DNA from 3 places in the Leuconostoc aquikimchii genome. Region 3 is predicted to be linked to each of the others. Evidence: riboswitches for the same ligand, from Rfam matches in the RefSeq annotation. Region 3 holds a riboswitch; each other region holds the start of a gene.
What was found. A riboswitch is a leader RNA that binds a small molecule or an ion and turns the genes downstream of it on or off. The one in region 3 is predicted to bind lysine.
Positions count from the first base shown of each region.

Region 1: it holds a riboswitch for lysine, as region 3 does, so the genes downstream of both, alr (alanine racemase) here and AB3K24_RS01705 (amino acid permease) in region 3, are expected to answer to the same signal.
Region 2: it holds a riboswitch for lysine, as region 3 does, so the genes downstream of both, lysA (diaminopimelate decarboxylase) here and AB3K24_RS01705 (amino acid permease) in region 3, are expected to answer to the same signal.

Region 1 is NZ_JBFPER010000001.1:231,662-239,848, forward strand. Features, by position in the region: gene AB3K24_RS01210 (AMP-binding protein) at 1-1,152, shown strand, start outside; gene AB3K24_RS01215 (thiolase family protein) at 1,149-2,297, shown strand; gene AB3K24_RS01220 (2'-5' RNA ligase family protein) at 2,336-2,863, shown strand; gene AB3K24_RS01225 (P-loop NTPase family protein) at 2,853-3,317, shown strand; lysine riboswitch at 3,354-3,522, shown strand; gene alr (alanine racemase) at 3,599-4,711, shown strand; gene AB3K24_RS01235 (aspartate-semialdehyde dehydrogenase) at 4,757-5,845, shown strand; gene AB3K24_RS01240 (YdcF family protein) at 5,890-6,822, shown strand; gene AB3K24_RS01245 (ABC transporter ATP-binding protein) at 6,919-8,187, shown strand, end outside.
Region 2 is NZ_JBFPER010000001.1:1,273,236-1,281,422, reverse strand. Features, by position in the region: gene pnuC (nicotinamide riboside transporter PnuC) at 1-292, opposite strand, end outside; gene AB3K24_RS06330 (nucleoside 2-deoxyribosyltransferase) at 398-934, opposite strand; gene AB3K24_RS06325 (VTT domain-containing protein) at 1,179-1,856, shown strand; gene AB3K24_RS06320 (helix-turn-helix domain-containing protein) at 1,895-2,440, shown strand; gene AB3K24_RS06315 (nicotinate phosphoribosyltransferase) at 2,440-3,816, shown strand; gene AB3K24_RS06310 (hypothetical protein) at 3,826-4,161, shown strand; lysine riboswitch at 4,220-4,393, shown strand; gene lysA (diaminopimelate decarboxylase) at 4,525-5,826, shown strand; gene dapD (2,3,4,5-tetrahydropyridine-2,6-dicarboxylate N-acetyltransferase) at 5,882-6,589, shown strand; gene AB3K24_RS06295 (N-acetyldiaminopimelate deacetylase) at 6,589-7,740, shown strand; gene dapA (4-hydroxy-tetrahydrodipicolinate synthase) at 7,796-8,187, shown strand, end outside.
Region 3 is NZ_JBFPER010000001.1:336,106-344,292, reverse strand. Features, by position in the region: gene AB3K24_RS01730 (DUF2785 domain-containing protein) at 56-1,048, opposite strand; gene AB3K24_RS01725 (FtsW/RodA/SpoVE family cell cycle protein) at 1,048-2,268, opposite strand; gene AB3K24_RS01720 (DUF2969 family protein) at 2,332-2,541, opposite strand; gene mreB (rod shape-determining protein) at 2,543-3,535, opposite strand; gene AB3K24_RS01710 (DUF1146 family protein) at 3,636-3,857, opposite strand; gene AB3K24_RS01705 (amino acid permease) at 4,032-5,471, opposite strand; lysine riboswitch at 5,555-5,723, opposite strand; gene AB3K24_RS01700 (phospholipid phosphatase) at 5,741-6,397, opposite strand; gene AB3K24_RS01695 (LCP family protein) at 6,601-7,788, shown strand; gene trpS (tryptophan--tRNA ligase) at 7,861-8,187, opposite strand, start outside.

The sequences.
Region 1 (8,187 bases), 100 kb from region 3:
CCATATGTGGTTTTAATCGCAAAAGAAACGCGCGAGTTCATTTCTGAATTTATAGCCAGTCATTTAGCGGGTGCTATACCCATTATTTTGACAGAACAAGATGTGCCAAATGTGACCAGTTTGTTAAAATCACTTGCTGGTCAGTGGCAGTGGCTCGCAGAACCTGTGAGTGACGAAAAAAATAGTCAACCACAGGTAGGTATGCTTTTTTTAGGTAAGACCTCGGGTACAACGGGCAATGCCAAAATTTATCAACGTGATTGGCAATCATGGCGACTTGGTTTTGAACGTTGTTTTGACGTGTTTGATATGAAAAATGATGAGATTGTGATGACGACTAGTACAATGGCGACTTCTTTAGGCATGCACACACTATTGTTGAGCTTATATCTTGGGAAAACATTTTATTGTTTTGACCGTCATCAACCAATGCGACTATTAAAGGCGACAATTGTTTATACGGTACCAACCTATTTAGGGCTAAAAGATACGAGTTGGGCAGACAATGCTAATATACGAGGTATTGTATCGTGTGGCGGCGAATTACAAAATAAGTTAGTCAAACAATGGCAAATCAGTCATCCAAAACACGATTTGTACGAATTATACGGTGCTTCTGAAACGAGTCTGGTTTCATGGCAAAAAATGATGCAAGAAAAGCAACCGAATGATGTTGGTGAATTATTTCCGGCAGTGACCGTACAGGTTGACCAGAAACAACGCTTGATAATTAGTAGTCCTTACCTGTTCCGTGGCTATGTTGGTTGCCATGATTATCCGATTAAAGCAGTTATGACCGACGATGTGGGGTATTATCAAGATCATCGGTTATATGTGTTGGCACGGCAAAGTGATATTATTAATCACGGTGGCAATAAAATTTATCCAAGTGAAGTTGAGCACGTATTATCTGAACTGACAAAGCGGGTGATTGTCTTTGGTGTGCCAGACCTTGTATACGGTGAAAACATAGTAGCTATGGTAGTCACAAATGAGACAGAAACGACATTGATCAGTCATGTAGCCAGTTATTTGCCAAAATATAAAGCACCGGTGCGCTATATATTTGTTGATGATATACCCAAAACACCGCAACAAAAAATTTCAAGAGCTTTGTTAACAAATGATTTTATGAAGGGACGATGGTCATGAATCATATAATACCCAGAGTAAGTATTGTGAGTGCTAAAAGATTACCGATTGGTAAAATAAATGGTATTTTTGCACAGCAAACACCAGAAATGTTATTTCAAAACTTGATCCGACAGCAGTTAGCTGACTTACCTGGCTATTCAAAAGAACAGATTGATCAAGTTATTCTGGGAAATGTGACCAATCAAGGGGGCAACTTAGCACGCCGCTGTGCGTTGGCAGCAGATTTTCCAGTTGCAACCCCAGCATACACAGTGGATAGTCAGTGTGCTTCTGGTTTAGTGGCGGTTGCTTCTGGCGTACAGACGATTATGAGTGGACAAGCATCATTGGTACTAGCCGGTGGTATCGAAAGTACCTCACTGGCCAATCTCATCATTGATCGTGATACTAAAGCTGTGCGAGCGCGTTTTCCAATGGTACCAACAGGCCAACTAGATTTAGATATGGGTGTTGTAGCAGAAAATATGAGTCAAAAATATCATATTTTGAGAGAACAACAAGATGCATATGCCTTTAGAAGTCATCAAAAGGCGAAACAAGCTTTTGAAATGGGATTATTAGATAGAGAAATTTATGCTTTTGAGTCAGAAAACATGAAAGAGACACAGGATCAATGTCCAAGATTTGAGACTAGTTTAGAAAAATTGGCGCAACTAAAGCCTGCTTTTTCTAAACAAGGCGTCGTAACGGCCGGCAATAGTTGTCCGATTAACGATGGTGCTGGCACGGTACTACTTAAAAAATTTGACCCAAGTGAAGCCGTACAAGGCTATTATTTGGACTATGAGTTTGTGGGTCTGGCACCTGATCAATTTCTGTTAGGCCCAATCAGTGCAACGCAAAAGTTATTAGTTAAGCACGGACTGTCAATAACTGATATTGATGTTGTGGAACTGAATGAAGCTTTTGCCGTACAAGGAATTCTTTGTCAACAAGCATTAGATATTCAAGATCAACAGTTAAATCCATTGGGTGGCGCCTTAGCATACGGCCATCCATATGGTGCAACTGGTGCGATATTAATTGCCAGGTTGCTCAATAGTTTGAACCGAATATCGAGACCAGCATTAGGTATTGTCACGTTATGTATTGCTGGTGGTATGGGAATGAGCATGTTGATTGGCAACAAACACTGGGCGTAGTTTTTTGGTATACTAAATAGCAAAAGTGAGGTTGAACTATGTTGCGTTCGGTTTTGATTTTTCCTAAATTTAGTCAGATGACGGATATTAACAAAATTCGTCGTTGTTATGATAATTTGTATCAACACATTGCACCACATATCTCACTCGTTTTCCCTTTTGACAATGATTTGGCGGATGAAACACTTGTTCAAGTCGTGACTGATGTCATTAAGAGACAACAACAATTTGACATACGACTGACTGCCGTTTCGGGAGATCCGGAGCATGGCTATGTTTGGTTAGTGGTTGATCAAGGATCAAAAATATTAACTGAGCTACATGATGCCTTATATGCTGAACCAATTCTTAATCCTTATTATCGAGAAGATTTGCCTTACCAACCGCATGTCACTGTTGCACAAGGATTATCGCAACTACAAGCTGAGCATCTCATGATAGCACTGAAAAATGAAACGTATGATTTAACAGCGACCATCACAGAAGTAGCTATCGAACACATATTAGAGAACGATGATTCATCTGTTTTCACTACGATTGTTTTAGATGAAAAAGATGAAAATTAGAATTATTGGCCCAGTTGGTAGCGGCAAAACAACCTTGGCACATAAAATAGCAAGTACTGAGCATTATCCAGTGACATCACTAGATGATTTAAACTGGGTACGACAAGCAACGGGAGATAGGCATCGTACATCATCAGAAATACAAGTTTTACTACAAGTGGTTATCCAGCAAAATGACTGGATAATTGAAGGCGCTCAGTTCCGTGAAGGCCAGGACTGTTTTGCGTTAGCTGATGTCATTTATGTTTTGGACCTGCCTTATTACCAAAATGTATACTATATATTAAAAAGGTGGGTCAGTAATCGGTTACATGGCGGACCGAACCAGTATCGAAATTTATGGTTATTTTTAAAGTGGCAAAATAAATGGCGTACAACTAATCGTGATGTTATATATCGGCTATTAAAACCGTATAATCAAAAAGTAATCATTATACGAAAAAACAAAGTTTGACAAAATAAAAAAATTAGAATAAAATAAAAACAATGAGAAAATCATAGAGGTTGCCATAACCATGAGTCATTCGCGGAGTATTGATAGATACTGTGAAACGGGTAAAAGGGGTTATAGCCGAAGCGCTGATACTGTCATATCAGTAAGCTGGGCCATTTAGTTAAGAACTAATGGACTGTCGCAATTGCGGGGTGCTATGACAGAAACGATTGTTTTATTGCGATCCGTGACTGCCACACCTGGCAGATGCGGATTTTTATTTTAGATGAAAAGAGTAAAATATGGTGGAAGCAATTACACGACCAACGCGAATTGAAATTTCTAAAAAGGCTTTAAAGCACAATATAGCGGTGGTTAAAAAAGTATCTGGTGCCGATAAAATATTTTTGGCAGTCAAATCAAATGCCTACGGATTAGGTTTGGTGCCAACTTCTAAGGCGGCTGTGGCAGGTGGCGTTTATGGGCTTGCTGTTGCAATCATTGACGAGGCGCTGGCACTACGACATGAACGTATTACTGAACCAATTCTTATTTTAGGTATTTCACCAGCAAAATATTCTGAATTAATGGCGGTGCAACATGTCATGGCCACCGTTGTATCGTTAGCATGGTTAAAAGAAGCAGTACAGTATTTAACTGGTGAGCAACGACTACATATCACGTTGGGCGTGGATACGGGGATGGGGCGCATCGGATTTCGTACCCGAGAGTCTCTAGCAGAAGCAATTACCTATCTGCAAGCACACGACGATATTTTTGATTATGTTGGCTTATCAACACATTTTGCTGAATCAGATTCTGTTGAGACGGATTATTTTTATATGCAACTTAAGCGGTGGCACGATATAACAGATGGTTTACCAGAACCTGAATTTTATCATGTGGCTAATTCAGGTGCAGCAATGTATCATGCTGATGAAGTACCACATGACGTGATTCGTGTTGGGACTGTATTATATGGCGTTGAGCCTTCTCGTGGTGAGTTGGCAGATGGCAAAAATTTACAACCGGTGATGGCACTGCGTAGTGAAATGAATTTTGTTAAACAATTACCAGCTGGTGAAGGCATTAGTTATTCACATAAATACACGACAAGCGGTGACGAGTGGATAGGCACTGTACCAATTGGGTATGGTGATGGTTGGTTACGTAAAATGTCTGGATTCAAGGTCATTGTTGATGGTCAATACGCACCAATAGTTGGGCAAGTTGCAATGGATCAGTTGATGATTAGGTTGCCACATGAGTACCCCACGGGTACAACAGTCACATTCATCGGCAAGGATGGTGGACTTGAAAATACGCTTGAAGATGTTGCACAGCACGCTGATTTAGCACCATGGGAGATTACAACAGGCATGCAAGATCGTTTACATCGCGTTCTGGTTGATTAATACAGGGTGATGTGCCGTTTCAAAATATTAGGAGAGAAAATAAACATGACAGAACGTACATATAACATTGCTATACTTGGCGCAACTGGTGCAGTTGGCACACGATTGATGTCACAATTAGAAGAATCAACTATACCAGTTAACAGTTTGAAATTACTCGCTTCAGCAAGGTCAGCTGGTAAAAAGCTGACCTTTAAAGGGCAAGAACTAACTGTTGAAGAAGCGACACCAGATAGTTTTAATGGGATTGATTTGGTGTTGGCTTCTGGTGGTGGTTCTGTCTCACAACGTTTTGCACCGGAAGCAGTTAAACGTGGGGCGGTTGTTGTGGATAATTCAAGTTTTTGGCGTATGAATGATAATGTGCCACTAGTAGTACCTGAAGTTAACGAAGCTGACTTAAAAGGTCATAATGGTATTATTGCCAATCCAAATTGTTCAACGACTCAAATGGTAGTAGCACTTGAACCGGTACGTCGCGCGTTTGGTTTGCGTCGTGTCATTGTGTCTACTTATCAGGCAGCATCTGGTGCCGGACAGTCAGCATGGGAAGAATTAGTCGCGCAAACTAATGCCCATAATGCTGGTGAAAAAATGGTTGCTAACATTTTGCCAGTCAAAGGGGCTGATAAACATTATCCATTAGCTTATAATTTACTACCACAAATTGATGTGTTTGAAGATGATGGTTATACACATGAAGAATGGAAAATGATTCATGAAACTAAAAAAATCATGTTCGGAGACAAAAACTCTAAGTCAGTTAAAGTGACAGGCACAGCTGTCCGTGTACCTGTGCCAGTAGGTCATGGTGAGACAGTTTATTTTGAAACAGCGCCAAATACTGGTGCTACAGCTGCTGGCATTCAGGAAGCACTAAGTCAAGCACCAGGCGTTATTTTAGAAGATAATCCTAAAGAACAAATCTATCCTCAGCCTTTAAATGCTGAAGGAAAACGTGAAACTTTTGTCGGGCGTGTACGACCAGATTTAGAAAATGACGATTCTTTCCATATGTGGGTTGTATCTGACAACTTGTTGAAAGGTGCGGCATGGAACACAGTTCAAATTGCCGAACGACTGGTTGATTTAGACTTAGTCCGTGTGCCAGTAGGCGCTGCAAGTAAATTTTAAGCATAGCCGCGTGTTACAATAAAGGCATGGAAACCTTTGTATTTTTGACGACAATAGCATTAGTAGTGGCTTTATACCACCAATTTCAAAAAAATCCCGCGACGATGCAAATCGGTACGTTTGGGGTTTTTATTGTTCTTGGGGCCATCATTTCAATGGCCTATCTTTTTAATATAACCGCACAAATAGTGAAGATATCTATGCAAATTGGCTATGGTATGGCGGTATTTTTTGGTGTTGTGCTGATGTTGAGTATGGTAAGACATAGTTGGAAAAAGTCACATCGACTAGGGTTGCCTTTGTTAGTCAGTGGTTATCTTGTGAGTCTATTGTTGTTTAGTCAGTGGTCATTATGGTGGCAGAGTGCGCCATGGTTGATGTTATATTTTGTATGGCAATTTAGTCGATTTATTGTGAGTAGTGTGTTATATGGTTACGTGATAAAAGCGCCGACTCACGGGCCTTTAGTGGTGCTTGGTGGTGGTCTGGCAGATGGCTATAGTGTTGGCAATATAGTTGATAAACGCATTCAAGCAGCAGTGACTGATGCCAACAAAATGGTAGCGTATCCAGTGATTGTGTTTTCTGGTGGGCAAGGCAATGATCAATTGCGTAGTGAAGCTGAGGCAATGCGTGACTGGGCCGTGTCGCACTACAGCGTGCCACGTGAAAAAACACAACTAGAAGATCAGTCACGAAATACATATCAAAATTTAAAATATACATCTCAACTACTTTCGGCGCAACCTTTCACATTTTATACAAGTGGTTATCATGTTTTTCGGGGTGTTTTGCTAGCGCGCGAGCAAAATATTGTGGCACGAGGGCGTGGCGGATTTGTGCCACTGACTTATCGTGTGCCAGCTTTTTTTAGAGAATTTGCTGGTGTCATGAGTATGCATCTCAAACGTCAAGTGATGTGGGCAGCAGCCTGGTCGCTGATCGCGTTTGTAGTTAATATGTTTATTACTTACTAGTCGTGTGTTATAATTGTTTTTATCATTTTATGAAAGGTATATGATTTTTTATTAGAAATATTTTTATAAATCTTTCATATAAAATTGGAGATGTGTATGAACATTTTTGGAAAATTAATGTGGTTTTTCCGTCAAAATAAGCGGCTTTACATTTTAGGGCTATTTTTTTTGTTTTTGACGGAAATTTCTCAAATGGTGTCACCAGCGTTAATTGGCCGCTTTACAGATCAAGTTGTATCGCGCACACTAACGGTAGAAAATTTAGTATTTTATGCGGGGGGAATTTTACTATTTGCGATATTAATGTATATTTTTAGATATGCTTGGATTACGCATATATTTCAGGGATCCGCTTTGCTTGAGAAAACATTGCGTCAACAATTGTTTGATCACTACATGAAAATGGATACAACATTCTATCAACGGCATCGAACAGGTGATTTGATGGCACATGCAACAAATGATTTGTCAGCTGTGCAACGCGTTGCTTCCGGTGGCATTTTAATGTTAGTTGATTCAATTGTTGTTATTATTTTTACGGTGATTTCGATGGTTATTGTCGTTGATTGGCGACTCACGTTGATAGGCGTCTTACCTTTACCACTTTTAATTTTTGGTGTGCGCTATTTGTCACCAAAAATGCGTCAAGCATTTACAGCCGCACAAGAAGCTTTTTCGCGTTTGTCAAACAAGTCGCAAGAATCAATTGCTGGTGTGAAGGCGATTAAAACTTTGGGACAAGAAATGGCTGATGTTGCTGATTTTGAATCGCAAGTGACAGAAACTATCCAAATTAATAAGCACGTGGCCTTGATTGATTCATTGTTCGGACCGATGGCTACCGTTATTATGACGCTGAGCTTTGTTATTATGATAACTTATGGTGGGTCACTTGTCCTGAACGAACAAATTACAATTGGTCAATTAGTATCATTTTCAACATATTTGGGTTTACTCGTTTGGCCAATGTTTGGATTAGGGCAACTTTTTAATGTATTGGAGCGAGGCAATGCATCATACACACGTGTACAAAATATTTTATCGGAAAAATCGGCTATTGTTGAAGATGAAAATGGTGTCGTTGAGCAAGCCAAAGGTGATTTAAACATTAATATTGATCAGTTTATTTATCCCAATGATCAGAGTAAAAAAGTTGCGTTACAAGATGTTCATATAGCAATTAGAGCAGGTGAAACGCTGGGTATTGTTGGCCGAGTGGGTGCAGGTAAGACAACATTAATCAAACTACTATTACGTCAGTTTGATGATTATACAGGTGTCATTCGAGTTGGAAACGTTAACATTAAGCATTATACGTTCAAGGCCTATTTAAGATCAATTGGCTATGTGGCGCAAGAAGACTTT
Region 2 (8,187 bases), 940 kb from region 3:
ACCAGGCAACATAAATGTAAATAGCAGCCGATAATAGCCCAAAAAGGCCGTTCATAGGTTTTGCTTCTTTTAAGCCAAGGACAGTTGTCCAACCAAACGCTGCCGCAAAGAATGTTGCAAAAGTCATACCACTAATTGGTGCACCCATGCCAAAACTGGTGTAAGCAATAATGAGTAGGCCAATAATTAATAGTGTGTAAGATAAGCGTGTCCAACCCTTGAATTGTTCAGCATACCAAAGTGGGTTGATCAATTGCCAATGTGAAATTTGTTGAGATGAGGCGTTTTGCATGATTTTATTTTTGCCAAAATTAAGGCACTCTGGATGGTTTCTGCCATACGACAGTACTTTGAGAGAGCGGCTTGGCACCTTTCTTTTTATAAGTGAGTGAGTAAATTAAATGAGTTTTCCCATGTATTTATTTGGTGTGATGTCAAAGAAGTCATAGTTTGCTAATTCAGCAGTTGATGTCACGTGGGCATCTGTGCCAAATGACAACATAAGATTGATTGGATGTTCGTCTATATTACCAGAAAATACTGACACAACTGGTGTGTTTGAAGCAACAGAGTAGCCTAATTCCATCGCCGTACCTGTGTCGGCATCTTCCGCTTCAAAAATCGCAACGGTTAAATCAGAATTATCAATTGCTTTGATGTCTGCTTTGTAGGTCATAGCACCCCATTCAAAATCTGGTTCGCTATTGGCATCACCTAGTGCCATACCACCATATTGATGCAACAATGGCACGTGAATGTGTGCAATTGTTGGGTTAGCACTGAGTTGAATAAAAGCATCCTTCAATAATACTTCTTGTGTATCTGAAAACCAACCAGCTGCTAAATAAATATTTTTAGCTCCAGGTAGCTTCTTATCATTGTCAACATGACGATTGATTTCTTCGAGGTCGGCAATAAGTTTTGTTTCGTTCATATGTTTTCTCCTTTTTTTGACACTAATATAACTTTACAACAGATTATTTTGTAAGTGTTGCAATATCTAGTAGACGGACAAAATTTGTCCAAAACCTATTTTATCATGTATTAAAAAAACATTGTGTTGTTTGTATATTATGTTTGACATAAAAATTGTGGTACACTAATCTTATTGAAAAAATTAAGTTAGGGGAACGTGTTTCACGCAAGCCTTGTATGGTTTGACGAAATACATCAATCACATGTTTTTAATCGACTTCATCCTCCATATTGATGCGCACATCGCTACTTTAGTGACACAATTTGGACCATGGACTTACCTCATTTTATTTGCCATTATTTTTATAGAGACAGGGGTCGTTATCATGCCCTTCTTGCCTGGCGACTCATTACTTTTTGCCGCTGGCGCTGTTGCGGCAACACCAGCTGGCTTGCATGCCGGTTTAAATCATTGGGTATTCATGGTCTTGTTCTTCGTTGCTGCAGTAGCAGGGGACTCCTTGAATTTTTGGATTGGCCGTACGGGTGGGTACAAGCTCATTAGACATCCAGTCGTTGGTCGTTTTATCAAGGAAACTCATATTCATGAAGCAGAGGCTTTCTTTGAAAAACGTGGGGCAGCAGCGATTATTATTGGGCGGTACATGCCCATCGTGCGGACCTTTATTCCTTTTGTGGCTGGTATTAGTCAGTTTCCATATGGTCATTTTTTAAGAAATAATGTGATCGCCGCTTTTTCATGGAGTCTGATTGCAACAGGGGCCGGCTATTTATTTGGCAATATTCCTTTTGTCAGCGCACATTTTTCAGTGATTATTTTAGGGATTGCTCTGATAACACTGTTACCAACAATTATTGGGATTGTTCGCTCGGTGGTGATTAGTCAACGCACCAAAAAAATAACAAAATCAAAAAAATAAAGCTGCCTTGCGGTGGCTTTTTTTAGTATAATAAAGTTATGAATAATTTAAAAAAACTACAACAATTAACTGGCATATCTGCCGAAGAAATTAGCGATGCTCTGGACATCGATGTGGCGTTAGTCAAATCGTTTGAAAACGAAGAAAATATGCCAACCATTGGTGAATTAGAAGCGTTGGTTGGTATTTTCTCAAGCCAGTTTGACGCACAAGGCATGGCAACACAGTCAGAAAAACATCCAATACATATTCGTTTGTCATTGGATTATTTAATGAATCTTGGTATCACAACTTCTGACTGGATTACGCTCAAATGGGCGTTTGAAGGGCAATGGCAAGGTGATAAGTTAGCTGTCGGTTTCTTTGATCAAGGTAAATTAACACGAGTTGTGACATCTAGTACGGATTTTGTCACTGCCTTTGCAGGTTATTTAATCCTGCAAACAGAAGGTGAGTTTGAGCCTTACATTGATGAATTTGATGACGATAAAGAATATGATTGGCGCTTGTTACGAACGAATGGCACTCGCTTCACAGATGTCACACAAACAATGATTACAACGGACTTGCCGGAGATAAGTTAATGACGGAGAATTTGATTCTAGCAACAGATGCTTACAAGTTAACGCACCATTTACAGTATCCAACAAACATTACGAAACTCTATTCTTATGGCGAAGCACGTGTGGGTGGTCGTTTTGATACAGTCAGTTGGTTTGGATTGTCTATGATTTTACATGACTATTTTCATAGCCCGATTACAGATGCTATGATTGATGAAGCCGAGCAAGTGTCTAAAATGACATTTAACACGTCAACTTATTTTAATCGTACAGTTTGGGAAAAGGTGCGCGATTTAGGCTATTTTCCAGTTAAAATTAAAGCATTGCCTGAAGGACTTGAAGTGCCAACCGGTAATGCTTTATTCACAATTGAGTCAACAGCTGATTGGTTTGCAACGAGTTTGAATGCGTTGGAGGTTGTGCTCATGCACGTTTGGTACCCAACGACAATTGCAACTAATTCCTTATATATTAAAAAACGCTTGGTACCATTGTTTGAAAAATCAGGCACACCAGCTGGAATTACACTAGCTGTTAACGATTTTGGTTTGCGTGGTGCGACATCACTTGAAACTGGTAAACGTGGCGGCGCTGCGCATTTATTACACTTTCAGGGATCTGATAACATGGCAGCATCACAGTATTTTAACGACATCTATGGTGTTGCTGGCCGTGCTTTGTCAGTTTGGGCGACTGAGCATTCAGTAGCAACTGCTTATGGTGCTGGTCAAGGCGAGCTTGATTATGTCAATGCGCAACTAGATCGTGCCCCAGATAATGCTATTTTGTCGCTTGTGATTGACTCATATGATGCGTTGCATTTTATTGAAAAAGTTATTGGTTCACCAGAAATTAAAGATCGTATTATCAAACGTACAGGACGCATTGTTTTACGTCCTGATTCTGGTGATCCAGAAACGATTGATTTACAAGTATTAGCTTTATTAGCAGATATTTTTGGGACAACGACCAATGATAAAGGCTATCAGGTGTTGCAACATAACGTCGGGGTTATTCAGGGAGATGGCATGAAAGCAGATACGATTGTGTCGCTCTACGAAGTAATCATGCAAGCTGGTTGGTCTACAGACAACTTAGTGGTTGGCTCTGGCGGTGGTTTGTTACAAGAAGGCTTCACACGTGACACTGAACGCTTTGCAATTAAAGCAGCTTATGCTGAAAATGCCGCTGGTGATAAAATTAATATTCAAAAAAAGCCTAAAACTGATGTGACTAAAACATCAAAAGCGGGTCTACTAAAAGTTATTTTACGTGATAATAAGATAGTAACAGTTTCTCAACATGAGACTGGGCAAGACTTACTAGAAACAGTATATGAGAATGGTGTGACATTGCCTGTTAATGGCAATGAGATTATCAATCGCACACTTTTTTGAGGTAGTGATATGAATTATCAGTTTAGAAAAAAATCTGAATTAACTGACGACATCAAAGTGACGATGCTTGATGTCAAGTCTGCTGCACAGGCTTATCGTGATCGTGAAAAACGGGATAAAAAACCAGACAGTGAACTTGCAAATGATATTGTGGGGCATGGTGTTCGGGCGCTTGGAACCGAGTCGGCCATTGGTAAAGATGAGCGTAAAGTTCAAGTAGCTGCCTTGTTTAATGCTGGCATGACAAGCTACATTGATTTGTCGTTTGAAATGAACTTGGCAGAGTCAACGATTCGGCGGTATGGTAAAGAACTTGGTCTAACTTTTATTGATACAGAATACTAGATTAAAAGTTTGACATTTTTTAGTCAGTAAGTTATGATTACTACAACATAAAAATTTAATTTCACATAGAGGTTGCGGTTGACATAAGTCGCTTATCTGAGCTGTTTTAACAGGTTAAATAAGTCAAAGGGGATATCGCCGAAATGAGCGTTCACAATAAATGAACGGTTGTTGGGCTAATAGCTAATAACTATTAGACTGTCGTTAGTCATAACGGTGAGCTATGGAACAGTCAAAATTGCTAAACACAAAAGCCTTTTGTCCGTGACCTAGTCTCGAACAAAAGGCTTTTTTATGTGAAATCAAGGGGAAGTAGTTAGTTTGTGTACAGTTAAATGGCACAAATAGGACTTAGGAGAGTATATGAGTTATCCAACAAATACAGCGCAACATTTAACAATTGACACTGTTGACACGATTGATTTAGCACAAACTTATGGGACGCCATTATATGTATACGATGTCACTAAAATTCGTCAAACTATGCGTGATTTTAAGGCGATTTTTGAAAAAGAAAATGTGCCTTATGTTGTGAGTTATGCCTCTAAAGCGTTTGCTACCAAAGCCATTTATCAAGTGGCACAGCAAGAAGGCATTCATGCTGATATTGTCTCTGGTGGTGAACTTTCTACGGCATTAGCAGCTGGATTTGATCCTAAACATTTAAGCTTTAATGGTAACAATAAAAGTTGGGATGAGCTCACGATGGCGGTTACCCAGGGTGTAGGGACAATTATTGTCGATAATTTCTTAGAATTACAATTATTGTCAGAAATTGCTGCTGAAAATAAGGTGAAACAAGACATACTACTGCGAATTTCACCAGGCATATCAGCCCACACACACGAGTTTATCAGTACTGGGCAACAAGATTCTAAATTTGGGTTTGATTTGCTAACTGGGCAAGCTAAAGCAGCTTATGATATTGCTAAACAGGATGAAAATTTTAATTTACGTGGACTCCATGCACATATTGGCTCACAAATTTTTGATGTGACTGGCTTTGAAAAAAATGCGGCACTACTAGCAGAAACAGCACAAAGTTGGGGATTTCAACCAGCTGTTATCAATGTTGGCGGTGGGTTTGGTATTCGTTATACGGCAGAAGATCAACCCTTACCTGAAAGTGAATATGCAGATGCCATTATTCGTACTTTGAAGGGTAAAGCAGCCGAGTACGATTGGAAAATGCCGGAAATTTGGATTGAACCTGGGCGTTCAATTGTTGGCTCAGCAGGGCAAACGCTTTATACGATTGGTTCGCGGAAAGATATTCCTGATTTGCGTCACTATTTAGCAGTTGACGGTGGTATGGGAGACAATATTCGACCAGCGTTGTATCAGGCAAATTACGAGGCTGTTTTGGCTAATAATCCGAACGCAGCAACTCAAGAAGTTGTGCGTGTGGCAGGTAAATATTGTGAATCAGGGGATGTTTTAGTTTGGCAACAAGCGCTACCCAAAACACAACCGGGCGATATTTTATCTGTTTTGGCAACTGGGGCTTACGGATATGCTATGGCATCAAATTACAATCGCAATCCAAGACCGGCTGTTGTATTTGTTGAAAACGGCAAACATCAATTAGTTGTTGCGCGTGAAACGTATGCGAACTTAACAGCCTTGGATCAAGATTACATGTTAGAAAAAAGTGATAAATCATAAGCTATACGCTTATAGGACAACAAAACTAAAACAAACAAAAGGGAACTAAATACTCATGACAGAAATACAAAGTGACGCACAACGACTAATTAACTTTATTGCCAATGCTAAAAAAGTGACACCTGTAAAAGTCACTTATAAAGGTGTTTTAGATGGTGAAATTCCAGCTAATGTGCAACAATTTGGTGGTGTCTCATTTGGTCAATTAATTGGTGACTGGTCTGACGTGCAACCATTGATTGCTAATTTACCTAGTGAAAGTGTTTATATTGAAAATGAGGCACGCAACTCAGCTGTACCTCTGCTGGATAAGTTGCACATTAATGCCCGCATTGAGCCTGGTGCTATTATTCGTGAACAAGTTGAAATTGGCGATAATGCTGTTATTATGCTTGGCGCAGTCATTAATATTGGTGCTGAAATTGGTGCGGGCACGATGGTTGATATGGGTGCAATACTTGGTGGTCGTGCGATTGTTGGCACGAATTCACATATTGGTGCGGGCGCTGTTTTGGCAGGGGTTATCGAACCAGCTTCTGCGCAACCAGTCCGTATTGGCAATAATGTTTTGGTTGGGGCCAATGCTGTGGTCATAGAGGGTGTTCAAGTTGGCGATGGCGCAGTCGTTGCAGCTGGTGCCATTGTGACGAAAGATGTACCAGCTAATACTGTCGTGGCGGGGGTACCGGCCAAGGTAATTAAGAAAATTGATTCACAAACACAACAAAAGACTGCCTTAATTGACGCCTTACGAGAATTATAATGGCTGAAGTAACTTTTGAAAATTTACAACAGTATCGGCGGGATTTGCATTTAATTCCAGAACTTGCGTTGGCTGAGTTTCAAACACATGATTACTTAATGAACAAAATAACCAATTGGCAAAACGATACGATGACTATTCGTACAGTTGCAGAACTACCAACGGCTATTTTGGTCCGTTTTCAAGGGAGTGACCCAAAGCGAACAATTGGTTATCGATCAGATATTGATGCATTACCAATTGTAGAGCAAACTGGTTTATCATTTCAGTCAACCCATGCTGGTATTATGCACGCTTGTGGACATGATGTACATATGAGTTTGGCATTGGGAATGGTGCAATACTTTAGTCAACATCAACCTAAGGATAATTTTATTGTGTTCTTTCAGCCGGCCGAAGAAGCTAAAAGCGGTGGTAAACTGGCGTATGATTTAGGGATTTTTGAAGGTGAATGGCGACCAGATGAGTTTTATGGCATTCATGATCAACCAGATTTACCAGCAGGGACTTTAAGTACACTAGTTGGCACTTTATTTGCGGGCACGGCTGAATTAGTAATTGATATTCATGGTCAAGGTGGGCACGCAGCTTATCCACATTTAGTTAAGGATCCTATTGTGGCGGCAGCAGAATTAATTATGCAGTTGCAGACGGTCGTTTCGCGTGCAGTTGATCCAATTAAAGGTGGCGTGGTGAGTATTGGGGTCATTAATGGTGGACAAGCTAACAATGTGATTCCTGATAATGTCCATTTGGAAGGTACAGTACGTAGTATGACACGCGCTGATTTGGAAATTATGTTAACCCGTATTCGTCAGATTGCTGCAGGCGTTGCATTGGCTAATGATATAACAATTGATGTTGTGCTAGAAAGTGGCAGTTATTTACCAGTTGAAAATAATCCAGAGTTAGCAAGACAGTTAATTGAATTTATGAAATCACGTGATGATATTGCTTTTGAAATTGCACAACCAGCGATGACTGGGGAAGATTTTGGGTACTTGTTACAACAAATTCCAGGGGTCATGTTGTGGTTAGGCGTCAATGATGAACACGCATTACACAGTCCTAAATTAACGATAGACGAGGGCGCCTTATTGCCTGGTTTTACAGCATTGAAGAATTTTATGGCATGGCGAATGGATCAGTAGAGTAAATGCAATTGTTGCAGTGAAACAAATGAAGTAGAGTTCAGGGGAAAAAGCGATGTATGAAAATATTAATTTAATTACGGCTATTATTACGCCTTTTGATGAAGCAAATGAGATCGACTATTCAGCGCTCAAACAGGTAATTGATTACTTGCTAACGCATGGCACTCAGGGACTTGTAATTGCTGGCACAACTGGTGAATCACCAACATTGACACATGACGAAAAGTTAGCTTTGACGCAATATATTGCCGATTATGTTGGGGACAAGGTGTTGTTAATAGCTAATGCTGGCACAAACAATACAGCAGAATCTATCAAAAATGCCCGTGAATTGAGTGCTATTGCGCACGTTGATGGCATTTTAGCAGTGACGCCATACTACAATAAGCCAAGTCAAAGTGGCATGATTGCACACTTTACAGCAATAGCAGATGCAGCAACTAA
Region 3 (8,187 bases):
TTCACTCCGAATTTTATTATATCAAAAATAAAGTAATATTACTCAACATAACACTTTAAGTCAAATAACCTTTTGTTTGATCAACGTAATCATACAACTTTTTTGGTACATTTTGTGACCCACACAAAATAATTTCATTAAAAAATCGTGACCTGTTATATAATTGATGCCATTGTGCTTCTGCCTTTAATGCATGCCGCGTGACAAGGTCTTTTCGCCATAATTTCAATGTCAACAAAATATAATCAACATACAATTCATGCGCATTGGCAACATACATGACAACTTCGACTAATCGTTCCGTTTCACCCATCATTAAAGGCTTTTTTAGTTCACGATACCCAGCCAACATACTTGCCAACAGAAATAATTTATCTGCTCGCATGAGTTGTGGCATCATGAATATTTCCGCCAAGGCATTACCCATATGTGTGAATGCGTGTGCCCAACCATTCGTACCGATAAAGCCACGCGTATCGCGTTCAAGTGACGTATATAATGCCATCTGATCAATCACAATATCTAATTGGTCTACTGACATAAATGACCTTTTAGTCCGCTGTGTAAAAAGCAATAATGACAACACGAGTATGCTAAATGATCGGCCATAAACGGCATCATTCTCAGGCTCTAAAATATGTGAAAACAATTGCTCGTCTGACACAAGATGCATTGTTAACCAGCGAAGCTGTGTATCAGAAACCAGCTCATTTTGTATGCTATCACTTAGAAAAAAGAAAGCACCCGTATCACGATATTCTGGCAAAGGATTAGCAAGTTGCACGACAGCTAAGCGTAAATCCTCGTCAGAAATTGTCAATGGTCTTGTGCCATCATCCTGATGCGTATCTAATTGTTGACTGTACATTTGAAAACGTTCCAAGGCGTGATCATCATTATCAGGTAATATAACTGGCGTCGCTTTTTGCGGCGATAGTGCTGCCAGTTCTTCTGATATGACTGAACCTAATGATTGAAATATGTCACCTTTTCGCGCTTTTTGGCGTAATATACTAAATTTTTTCTTTAATTCTGCTAATTCATCCATTAAATTGAAAACCCTGTTGCTTCTTTAAAAGTATCATTTTGTTGCTGATAGCCAATTGTCAGAATTAAACCAACACCTATTAAATTACCAAGCAATGATGAGCCACCTTGCGATATAAATGGTAATGGAATACCAGTTAGTGGCAATAGACCAATACTCATGCCTATATTTTCAAAAACGTGGAACAAAACCATCATCACAACACCAGTTGCAATATAGGCATAAAAGGCATTTTGTGCCTTAAATGTCGCCCGTATCAATCTGTAAATTAATCCAAAATACAAAGCAATTAATATCGTACCACCGATAAAACCAAAACTTTCACCAATGACTGAAAAAATCATATCAGATTCTCGTACCGGCACGTAAACTTTTAAATTGCCAAAACCATTGCCTGTCAGTTGACCAGAACCAATTGCTTTTAAGCTCTGAAATGTCTGATACCCAGATGCTGAAGTGTCTTGATCAGGATGTAACCAAGTTTGAATACGATCAAATTGATATAACTTAAATCCTAATGCATCAAGAATTATTTTACCAGTAGCTGAAGTCACAAGGGCTAACAATGTTACCCCCATCGCTGCTGCCACGCCAATTACTGGCGCTAAAATTCGCCACGTAATGCCAGATACTAACGCAACCCCACCGAATATAGCGATAAATACCAACAGTGTTCCCAAATCGTTTTGTAAAGCAATTAATGCAGCAATTGGTAAAAACCAAAGTGACATTTTCCCTAATAAAAAACCATCTGATCGTGTTGTATGGTGTTCATATAATCGATTGTGCTGTGCAACCACACGGCTCAACATCAAAATAAAAGCTGGTTTAACAACTTCAGATGGCTGAAATGAAATCGGCCCTAACACAAACCAGGATCTGGCTCCTGTAGCGTTCGCCATTTGTCTATCATAAAAAACTAAAACAGCTAGCAGTAAAAACACCCCTAATCCGTATGCGATTGGTGCCAAACGCCAAAGTTGGGAGGCATCAAAACGCAACAAGAATATAATGATTAATGTGCCAATTATCCAAAAAACACCCTGCACAATGGTCGTTCGTACAGCCATTTGCATCGTGCCATATTGCGAATGAAGGGCTGCTTGAAAAACAGAGCTTAATCCAATTATCATAAATAATAATAGCGCTAAAATAATACCCCAGTCTAGTTCTGAACCGGACGTACGGCTACTCATCTGTCTTGATGGCGTATGCTGCATATTGACGTTCCTCATCTACGTACAAGCCCTCATCATAAACTATGATAAGGGCTTGTCATATTATTACTGGTATAAGTTAAAACTAGCTAAAATAGCCTGTAGGGCTTCATCTTGCGTTTTGGCTTGATTAACAACTGCTTGTTGGCCAAAATAGCCTACAAAACCGCGCTCTGCTTTTTCAATATAACCGACTTGTTTGCTATCGATCATCACTTGCGTTTGATTGTCGATAGCAACAAGGTCCACGTTAAAATTCTGATTCTTTTTACGCATTTTATAACCCTTTTCGATTTGATTTCATGTGTTCAAGCAGAGCCCCTGCCCCTTTGGCCACATTATCTAACGGTGAATCGGAAACAACAACTGGTACTTCTAATGCATCAGATAATAGTTGATCCATCCCATGAAGCAGAGCCCCACCACCTGTTAACATGATACCACGATCAATAATATCTGACGCTAATTCGGGTGGCAACTTTGACAAAACTGAATGTGCCGCGCGAACAATTTGTTGCAGTGTATCATGAAGAGCTTCTTCAACTTCATTGGAATGAATAGTGATTGTTTTTGGCATGCCTTCAAAATTATCACGACCGCGAACTTCCATAGTCAAAGGCTCATCAACAGGTAAAGCAGAACCAATTTGAATTTTGATTGTTTCTGCTGTCCGTTCACCAACAATCAAATTATGATGCTTTTTTAAATAACCGACAATGTCGAAATTCATTTTGTCACCAGCCACACGAATCGACTCAGAAACAACAATGTCTCCCAATGACAAAACCGCAATATCAGATGTACCACCACCCATATCAATAACCATCGATCCAATTGGCTTAAAAATATCTAAACCTGCACCAACCGCCGCAACCTTAGGCTCATATTCCAAATACACCTTGGCACCACCTGCTTTTTCAGCAGCTTGAATAATCGCTTTACGTTCAATTTCAGTAATGTTGGTTGGGGCACAAATCATAATGTTTGGCTTTGACATAAAGCCTTTCACATTAAGTTTATCCACAAAATATGTCAACATCGCTTCTGTGACGTCAAAATCTGAAATGACACCATCTTTCAATGGCCGTACGGCACGAATATTTCCTGGTGTGCGACCAACCATGCGATAAGCTTCTGAACCAACAGCTAACACGCGGTCTGTTTTGTCGTCAACCGCCACAACTGAAGGCTCATTTAATACAATCCCTTTACCTTCTACATAAATGAGAACATTGGCTGTTCCCAAATCAATGCCAATATCTTTTGCCATGTTTATTCTCCAAATTTATTATTTTTATAAATGGGCACTAACGTGCCGACCTGTCTACATAATCTAATCAATTATACCATAATTATTAGTGGCTTTTTGTCTACTTTCCAAACACCGCACTTGGCATTGCTACCACCCAATTGGTTATTGTAATGAAAAAACTTGCTAACAAATAACCAAACACAATTGCCACAACAATTTTCAAAAAAGCCGCTTGGGTTGGTGTATATGGCATAAATTTTGCAAAATTAATTGGCCTAATCAACCAAAAGACAAAATACACGGCAAGTAAGTTAATACTTAACATAAATATAGGACTCATAGTATAATTGGCCTTTCTTTTTAAATTATTAAACGTTTTTATTGCGATAATATAATGATTTTATTATATCAATAAGTTCGTGCTTTTTGTAACTTATCCCCTAAATTTTTATTTTATTTCTAATAAAAACCAGTATATCAGCTATTTTAGCTAATATACTGGTTTCTATATTTTTTATCGATGTTGTGTTAAATCAACATCTTCTAATTTGATTTTTTTTGTTTTATAACGAATTTTATAGGCCACAAACAAAATAATAAACAGTGGTACCGACAAATAAGTGACACCTATTTTTTCCCAATTTAAATTTGTGAAACTTTCAGGATCTTGACCAATAATCACACCCATAGAAATAATTAAAGCAAATATTGGTCCAAAAGGAAACCATTTTGCTTTATATTTAAGGTCGCTCAGTTTTTTGCCTTGCGCAAGATAGGCACGTCGGAAACGGTAATGCGAAATGGCAATACCAACCCAAGCAATAAAGCCTGTCAAACCGGAAGCATTCACTAACCACGTATAGGCAACTGACCCACCTTTAGTATTAGAAATGAAAGCCAACAAACCAATAATCGTTGTCAAAACCAAGGCTGCAACTGGCACACCACGCGTAGATAACTTAGCAAATATTTTAGGTGCTTCGCCTTTACGTGCCATAGCATAAAGCATACGTGTCGACGCGTAAGAACCAGAATTTGCCGATGAAACAATCGACGTTAAAATCACTGCGTTCATTAAACTTGCCGCAAATGCAATACCAGCATTTTTGAAAACAATTGTAAAAGGTGACACCGCAATATTTTCTGTAGAAGAACTTAACAAACGTGGATCACGGTAATAAACCAATGCTGAAATAACAAAAATTGCTAAAATATAGAACAATAAAATACGCCAAAATACTTGATTAATTGCCTTTGGAACTGACTTATCAGGATCTTCAGCCTCACCAGCTGTAATACCTATTAACTCTGTGCCTTGAAACGAAAAGCCAGCAACCACAAAGACTGATAAAATTGCTTGTGGTCCGCCAACAAATCCATGATTGCCAACGGATAAGTTTTTCATGACATTCACATCAGAATGAATCACACCAAAAATTGTAGCCAATCCAACAATAAGGAAAGCAATAATCGTTATCACTTTAATCAGTGATAGCCAAAACTCTGCCTCACCAAATGCGCCTACTGAGAACAAATTAATTAAAAAGATAAACACTAAAGCAACGGCTGAAAAAATCCATCCCGGTGTATTAGGAAACCAAAACTTGGATACGAGTCCGACTGCCACAATATCGACTGCCAGTGTAATTGCCCAGTTAAACCAATAGTTCCATCCCATGGCAAAACCTAAAGCAGGATCAACATACTTACCAGCATAATCAGAAAATGAACCAGAGGTTGGCGCATAAGTTGCCATTTCACCCAAGCTGGTCATCAAAAAATACACCATGACCCCAATTGCCAAGTAAGCTACAATTGCGCCAAAGGGCCCTGCCTGAGCTACCGTTGCTCCTGAAGCAACAAAAAGTCCTGTCCCTATTGAACCGCCTAAAGCAATCATAGATACATGACGGGTTTTTAAATTACGTTTCATCCCACCTTGTTGCTCATTCATAAAAATTTCTCCCTATTCGGGGCAAATAAAAAGCCCCTTTCTAAAATATATAGAAAGAGGTTCAAAAAGTCATCGTTTAATCAACTTTCCAAAGCACATCACGTTGCCGTGACAGTCTAACAATTATTAATTATTAGCCCAATATTATTCTGCCAAGAATGATACTTCGGCAACCTTCCCTTTTACGTCAATTCAACATCCTCGGCGGACTCATTCACGTGACTCATGTTGGCTGCAACCTCTTTGATAACTTGAATATCATATCATTTTTAAATTAACGTGTCAATTTCTAATACGCGTTGCCAATGCTTTGCGCGTTTTCGATAGTAATACTCACTAAATTGCCACCAGAAATAGCCGAAAAATAATGACCCTAATCCACTTGAAAACGGCATATCGTGGCGCTGCATGCATGCCATGAGCATCAGCCCCCAAAGTATAATAACAAGCAGCGTCAATCCCTGACGTATCCTACGATTTTTGACAAAACGTGGCATAATAACCACCGCCGCAATTGCTAACAATTGTAGCCACCATAACAATAGTAAATTAGGGATGGTTGGCCCCAATTTAGGCCCAGCTGACCAATGAATTTGCAGAATAAATGACATGGCTAATGCAAATATCATGGCCAATAATTGTGTCACAATAAACCACCACATAGCAATCTTATAATTCATAAAATAAAGCAAACTAAAAATAATCGCCATCGCTAGTATCACAATCCAATAGTGCACAAATATGCCACCAAAAGTAATCCAAACTTGTAAACCACGTGGTATTAAGTTTTGAATGACCAATGCTGCACCATTATCAATAACATGCATAAATAGCATATCAAAGCGCACTTGAATAGCCAACAATAAAAACAGTACACTAAATATGGCTATGAATAATTTTCTTAGTTTATCAGGCTGTATTAACATTTTATTAACTCTCTTGTTTATTTACCACGATAATTGTACCATTATATACAATGTTGTCTTTTAAAATGATTAATTTTTGTTATAATTTAATATTGTCTTTATCTCTGTATCGTATCATAGTAAGATATGATTTTTAATTAGTATCCATACCCTATCCTCATTCATTTAACTACGCCATACTAAATATCAGGAGCGCTACCATCATGGAACCTAAACCAAACTCACGTTTAAAACGTCATCAAAGCCCTAATCATAAAGTACGCAACATTATTCTTTTTTTAATTGCGATACTAGTAATTATCGGTAGCTTCTTTGTATGGCGAACAATTAATAGCGCAAAAGGTGTTGTTGCCAAATCTTACGCTGGTGCAGGTTTAACTAAATCCCGTAATGTATCCAATGTTGTAAAAAGTGGCCGTCCCATTTCAATCTTATTATATGGTACAGACACTGGTGAACTTGGCCGCACCTATCGTGGTCGTACAGACTCGATGATGCTCCTCTTGATTAATCCAGACACAAAAAAGACGACAATGGTTTCCTTACCTCGTGATGCCATGGTATCCATTATTGGCTATGAGGATACTTTCCCTCAAAAACTTAACGCGGCTTACGCTTACGGCTCAACAGCAACCTCAATCAAAACTGTTGAAGCTTTTCTAAACATCCCCATTGATTTCTATGCTTTGGTCAATATGGGGGGCTTAGCCAACATGGTTGATCAAGTTGGTGGTATCTCAGTGGACTCACCACTTGATTTCACTTATAGCCAAGAAACTGCACATGATTATGGTCCCAATCTTTACCGTTTTCATAAAGATAGCAACAAATTTGAACATTCTGATGATAACGGTGAAACTTGGTCTGCATCAAAAACAAAAATGAACGGTGATGCGGCGCTGGCCTTTTCTCGGATGCGTTATGATGATCCTGAAGGCGACTATGGCCGTCAAAAACGTCAACGTTTAGTACTGGAAGGTTTGATTAAAAAATCAGCCAATGTTTCAACCTTGTTAAATGAAAAGTTTATGGCAACTATATCAAGTAATGTCCGTACTGATTTAACTTTTGGCGACATGACAACAATGGCTAGCAAATATATCAAAGCCAAAAATAATATTGTCACCGAGCACATGCAGGGTGTTAGTACAAGTTACCCTGATTCTGAAGGTAATAACGTGTCCTATGAAGTTATCCCTCAAAAAGAGAAACAGCGCACAACTAATCTCATACGTAAAACCTTAAATTTAACACATAAACAAACCGGTCGCCCATATGGTGGTACAATACCTGCTGACTTATCAACGATTGCCACATCGTTACGCCCAGTTGGTGACAATAGCACGCCAACAAGTACTAGTACTCTCGATGACACGACTAATACACAATAATAACTACAAGTCAGTAACAAAAAATATAGCACAACGACCCTGTCGTTGTGCTATATTTTTTTAATTTAACTACTAGCCAAAATAATCTATACCCATCGCATGACGGACATCCTTCATCGTTTCCTCAGCAATCACATTGGCGTGATTAGAACCTTCTTGTAACATACGCAAAACTGCGGGAATATCTTGCGCATAATTTTGACGGCGTGCCCGAATAGGTGCCATTTCAGCTTCCATAACTTCAATCAGATGCTTTTTAAGCTTCATGTCACCCAATCCGCCTGCTGTGTACTGATCTTTCAAATCTTGCACACGTTGCTTATCCGTGTCAAAAATATCCAAATAGGTAAAAACAATATTACCCTCGACATGCCCTGGATCGGAAATGTTAATATGCAG